One region of the Cellvibrio sp. PSBB023 genome, then DNA from elsewhere that is predicted to be linked to it. Evidence: predicted binding sites of a transcription regulator. Region 1 holds the regulator's gene; the other holds the start of a gene.

Region 1 (3,145 bases):
CATTGCGCAAGCGCTGGCGATAGTCGGCATTGTTGAGTGCACCCGCCAACGCGGCAAGTGTTTGCAGGTGTTCGTCATGCGCGTCTTCGGGAACCAGCATGGCAAACAGAATATCAACGGGTTGTGAATCTATGGCGTCAAAGTCTATCGGGTCTACCAAGGTGATCAGTGCGCCTATAGTGCCGCTGCAGTTCTCTACCCGGCAATGGGGAATGGCAATACCGTGGCCAATACCGGTTGAGCCAAGGCGCTCGCGGCCAATCAGGCGGCGAAACAAGTCGTCCGCATCAATACCGGGGACATCCTGTGCAATGGCGTTTGCCAATAGTTCCAGGGCGCGTTTTTTACTGCCGCCTTCGATACCACACAGCGTGCGGCCAGGGCTGATAAGAGTTTGAATTTGCATGGCTAGGGTGATTACCAGGAATCTCACAATGTTGAATGCAGCGGGCCACTGGGGCCGCTGCATAGCGTGGGTTAACGATGGCTGCGCATCTTCTCTTTGTGTTTAATCAGTTGGCGATCCAATTTATCGGCCAGAGAATCAATCGCAGCATACAAGTCCTCATGGGTAGCATCGGCAAATAAATCTTTACCGCTGACATGAATAGTGGCTTCTGCTTTTTGAATTAATTTATCGACAGAGAGGATGACATGCGTACTGGTAATGCGATCGTGGTGGTGGCTTAAGCGCTCGATTTTGCTACTGACATAGTCTCTTAGCGAATCGGTAACTTCCAGATGATGACCACTGATATTTATTTGCATAGATACTTCCTCTCGATAGAAACAAAATGGTTGTGGTTACCACAACCCAACAGCTCATCCATGATTTTTCTTCCGAATTTCGTATTTATAGGGCTAGGAATTAAATTGTTTTACGCTCGTTGGAGGGCGGAATATTCAGCGATTCGCGATATTTCGCAATGGTCCGACGAGCTACTTGTATTCCCTGCTCGGCGAGCAGGTCGGTAATCTTGCTGTCACTCAACGGTTTTTTGGGGTTCTCGGCGCTCACCAATTTTTTGATGATGGCGCGAATTGCCGTTGAGGAACATTCGCCACCACTGTCAGTACTCACGTGGCTGGAGAAAAAATACTTCAGCTCGAAGATTCCCTGTGGGGTATGCATGTATTTCTGGGTAGTCACGCGCGAGATAGTGGATTCGTGCATCTCTACAATTTCTGCAATATCGTGCAGCACCAGTGGTTTCATCGCCTCGGGGCCGTAATCAAGAAAGCCACGTTGTTTTTCCACAATACAGCTTGCTACTTTGAGTAGGGTTTCATTGCGGCTCTGCAAACTTTTCAGGAACCAGCGGGCTTCTTGCAGGTTATCTTTGAGAAACGTGTTATCGCTACTTGAATCGGCACGCTTCACCATGGAAGCGTAGTTGGAATTGATCCGCAGGCGTGGTGCTATCTCCGGGTTCAGTTCAACAATCCAGCGGCCATCGCGTTTTTCTACAAATACATCCGGTACTACATATTCGGTATCACCACTGGCGATAATATCGCCCGGGCGCGGGTTCAGGCTTTGAATAAGAGCGATTGCCTGACTTAATTCCGCCTCTTTCAATTTGGTACGCCGCATTAATTGACGGTAGTCGCGGCTTCCCAGCAAGGGCAAATACTGTTTGGCGATCAGCTTTGCTGAATCCAAAAAAGGTGTTTTCGGGTCGAATTGCTGCAGTTGCACCAATAAACATTCCGAGAGATTCTGGCTGCAAACGCCACAGGGATCAAACTGCTGTAAGCGGTGTTGAACGGCCTCAACTTCATCCAGCTCCAGCTCTTCAAAATCACCGCGCATGCCTTCAAATATTTCTTCAAGGGTGATGGAAAGCATGCCGCTGGGCTCAACTGCGTCGATGATCGCCATAGCCAGAACCCGGTCGCGATCAGACATGGGTGTCAGGTTGAGTTGCCACATCAGGTGATCGTAGAGTGAATCGGTTACTGCGCGACGGCTTTCAAAGTCACTGTCTTCGTTGTCGTAATTGCTGGAATTTCCGGTGGATGAGGTTTGGTAAACATCGTCCCAACTGGTGTCTACAGGCAGGTCGCTGGGGATTGAATCGCTCCAGTCGCCGCTGTCGGCACTAAAACTCTCACCTTCACCATAGACATCGTTATCGCCAAAGGATTCCCCATCAGTAAAGCCTTCGCTGTCACCAAAGCTTTCGGTTTCGCTATAGCCGGGCTCGTTGAAGTTGTCGCTGGTCGCTGAGGAGAAGTTATCGCTTGCGCTAAAGTCCGCGCTATTGTCGGTGCCGGATTCAGCGGCAATTTCCTGTTGGCGGGTGTAGTCAATCTTGTCTTGTTCGCTGCCTTCGTAATCGGTGCTGCTGGCTGATGAGTCAAAGCTCTCTTCAACTTCAAGCATCGGGTTGGATTCGAGGGCTTCCTGAATCTCCTGTTGTAGATCCAGTGTGGACAGTTGCAGAAGGCGAATTGCCTGTTGCAATTGGGGGGTCATTGTCAGCTGTTGGCCGAGTTTAAGCTGGAGAGATTGTTTCATTGTTGTAGCAACAAACCCTTATAACGCGGGATGGAAAACATCTGTTAGGTGGAGTTTAGTCAGGGTTTGCGCCGCAAGCAACATCTGTAAGCAAGCTTTATGCCTAGAGTATAAAGAAACTTAAATGTCAAGCTGTTTGTTGGTGGGATTTCATCACAGCCGGAAGTGTTCGCCCAGGTAAACCTCGCGGACTTTGCTATTGCTGAGGACAGTATCAGCATCGCCCTCCGCAATAATATGACCTTCGCTGACTATGTAGGCGGTTTCGCAGATATCCAGGGTTTCACGCACATTGTGATCCGTAATCAATACGCCGATGCCGCGGTCTTTGAGGTGTCGGACAATCTCTTTGATGTCATTTACGGAAATGGGGTCTACCCCGGCGAAGGGTTCATCAAGCAGGATGAACTTGGGGTCAGTTGCCAGCGCGCGCGCAATTTCTACGCGACGGCGTTCACCGCCAGAGAGGGCCATGCCCAAGCTATCGCGAATGTGGGTGATATGAAACTCATTGAGTAGTGCCTCCAGTTTTTCAAGGCGTGTTTCGCGGCTCAGGTCTTTGCGGGTCTCGAGGATCGCCATAATGTTATCGGCGACGGTGAGTTTGCGAAAAATAGAAGCTTC
Region 2 (3,145 bases), 1.6 Mb from region 1:
ACAATGATATTTGGCTCCAAGAAACACCCTATTCACTCGCTCCTGCTCGTCAGCTCACTGGCAATAATCCTCACCGGCTGCGGCGGTGGTGGCCCCGAAAGCGACAGCCCAACAGACAGCAGCACAGCCATCACCCAACCAAGCTCCACACCTGTAACTGCCACCTCATCATCAGCGGCAACCAGCACACAATCCAGTAGCTCTTCCAGTAGCCCGTCATCGATAGCGAAAAGCAGCGCTTCGCTGGTACGTTCATCGTCGAGCTTGTCAAGCTATGTGCGCTCTTCGCGCTCTAGCAGTACAGCACTGGAATTTACCGAAGAGGAATTAACTCCTGAACCAAGCGTCCAGTTGGATCTTCCCCCAAGCACACCAGACAATCTTCTATTGCAAGCGGTTTCGTATAACAGCGCGCTTATTGGATGGCAGGCATCAACAGATGATGTTGCCTTGTCATACTATGAAGTTCGTCGCGATGGCGTTGTCATAGGCACTACCACAGCAGCAGAATTAGAATTTGCCGATATAGCACTCACACCAAACACCTATTACACATACAGGGTCCGAGCAATCGATTCAAAGGGCAATGGATCAAACTTTTCCAATGCTCTCATCACTAAAACATTGCTCACCGCAACCAATACAAGCTCATCCGGTACCTCATCGAGCAACAGCAGTCTTTCCTCAAGTGTCGCAAGTTCATTCTCTTCTGTTGATAACAGTAACTCATCATCAAGTAGTAGCCCATTAACCAGCATTGCACTTAAGTGGCTTCAACCGACCCATCGTGAAAATGGTGAATTAATGGCTCTAACGGATATTGGAGGCTATGAGATACGTTATTACTCTTCAAAAAAACAAACCTGGACCATAGAAACCATCACAAACCCAAATACTAATATGATTATTTTGACAGGCGCCACCGTCGGAGACACATATGAAATTGCTACATTTGACACAGAGGGCCTGTATAGCCGATTTATCTCGCTAAACCCGCAGCCAGTCCAATAACCATATCAAGATGATGACGTCAGAGGGAAGTCGGAAAAATTTACATCAACAAGGTTAAGTGCGCCACAAAAAATACGTAACTCAATGTTTTTAAATGAATTTTAAGTAATGGCACACTTATCGCTTACCACTAGTCAGCTTAGGCTAATTGTAAATCACTCATTTTGTACCAAACAAAGGACGACCCTCATGAAACTCATCAAATACGCAGCTGCAGCGCTTATCGCTCTGGGCTCTTTAAGTGCAAATGCAGGACTAATCTCCGTGGTTGATAGCGGCAGCGCTCAATACGCAGCAGATGTTCCTGCTTATTCAAACAACAACTTCACAACCCCTGGCTACATCACTCCCGGCTCTTACACCATTGCTGGAAGTCTGAAGGCCAATGCCAACCTTCTTGTGACTTATTATTTCCTTGGCCAAGAATCTACTTGGAATAATCTTTTTTCAGTTCCTGGTGATGCGGAGAGCGCACTGAGCAAATCCAACAAGGGCACAATCACAACTACAGTTGCCAAAGACAGCCTTTTTGATTTCCTGTTCACCAGTAATATTCCTGCAACATCAGTAAATCCTGCAAACACCATCTCAGTATCTAATGCAGAAGGTGCTGTTCAAAGCGTCATCAATGGCCGCTTCTATTCTTTTGCTGCTGCGTTGAATGCCACTTTTACTGGTCAAGGTCCAAATGCAAATGCCTCACATGCTGGTTTTTATGATGCAATCCTTTTCCTTGATGATACTGGCCCAAATGCTGCTGATGACGACAACCATGACGACCTGATTATTGGTGTTCGTGTAACTGCAGTTCCAGAACCAACTACCCTGCTGTTAATGAGCATGGGCTTGCTTGGCCTGTTCGGTGCGCGTCGCTTGAAGTCGTAATATTTGCGATTTAATGACATAAAAAAACCCAGCAATGCTGGGTTTTTTTATGTACGAAATATTTACGAAAGAACAACTTTTACTAATGCACGCCATGCACCAATAGACAATGGTTTGATTACCAATGCTGAGCGAATAGCTGCATAAGCTTCTGTTTTGTCACTGGACGCATAATGACGAGCTTTGCGAATATAAAACGCCGACAAGCCAGCATCTCGCTCTTGCTTGGAAACCGCATCAGGATACTCGGCTAAAAAATCTAAAATAATTTTTTCATTTGTCTCAAAGCGCAGCTTCTTATTACTGGATATTTGGTTCTCCATAACCCGATAGTACGCGAGAAACTCGGGGATATATTGAAACCTGTAGCGCGCTGAAAACTTTAACCATAAATCATAATCATCTGCTACGCGGCGCTTTCCACTCATACCTCCCATCTCATTAAAACACTTACGCCGCGTCATAGTAGTATTCATGCTGATAAAATTATCCTTCAGCAATAAGGCAGCAATGCGTCCTGAGTAGCGACGCATATTATGTCGATGCAGCTCATTACCTTGCTCATCGATAGTAATGCAATCCCCATAGACTATATCTGCATCTGGATACGCCTCAAATGCCTCGATAGATTTTTCAAGCTTATCCGATGGCCAATAGTTATCAGAATCCAGGAAGCAAATAAAATCGCCTTTGGCGACAGACAAGGCATAATTACGCGCAACACTTTGACGCTGATTTTCCTGATATAAATATTTAACCCGCGAGTCTTTTTCCGCGTAAGTATTAATGAGTTCACGACTATTGTCAGTGGAACCATCATCCACGATGATTAATTCAAATTCTTTGTAACTTTGAGCAAGCACACTCTCAATAGCGGCAGGCAGAAATGCCTCGCGATTATAGGTTGGCGTAATGATTGAAATAAGCATAGTTTTATCCATAAAGAAAATAGTGCTCGCAGCCCAACAGTTAGCCTAAAGCTTTTTAATTGTCATTGCCAGATTATTATAAAATCGCTCTTTTAAAACATCAGGCCGCCGCCGTGCATTCTCAATTAACTGCTGAATTCGCTCTTCGTCCATCCGCATTACTGCTTCTACAGTGTCTTCGATTGCAGATAAATTGACTAAAAATCGAGGGGAAAATAATTTTTGTCCGGAATAGGTCGCAGCTATTAGTAATGCACAATCAGTATCAGCAACCTCATTCATTGGCGGAGCATCGGTCACCAATACAACGGCGCCATAAC

The links. The regulator sigma-54, encoded in region 1, starts transcription at its own class of promoters, with help from an activator protein. The targets are predictions, from matches to a motif close to TGGCACANNNNTTGCNNT.
Region 2: B0D95_RS15930 (PEP-CTERM sorting domain-containing protein) is a predicted target of sigma-54. The motif match lies at 1,121-1,138, and genes of this name have one in related genera.

What each region holds. Positions count from the first base shown of each region.
Region 1 is NZ_CP019799.1:2,115,899-2,119,043, reverse strand. Features, by position in the region: gene ptsN (PTS IIA-like nitrogen regulatory protein PtsN) at 1-406, opposite strand, end outside; gene hpf (ribosome hibernation-promoting factor, HPF/YfiA family) at 478-768, opposite strand; gene B0D95_RS09390 (RNA polymerase factor sigma-54) at 869-2,521, opposite strand; gene lptB (LPS export ABC transporter ATP-binding protein) at 2,675-3,145, opposite strand, start outside.
Region 2 is NZ_CP019799.1:3,697,941-3,701,085, reverse strand. Features, by position in the region: gene B0D95_RS20470 (fibronectin type III domain-containing protein) at 4-1,011, shown strand; gene B0D95_RS15930 (PEP-CTERM sorting domain-containing protein) at 1,201-1,896, shown strand; gene B0D95_RS15925 (glycosyltransferase) at 1,959-2,825, opposite strand; gene B0D95_RS15920 (glycosyltransferase) at 2,871-3,145, opposite strand, start outside.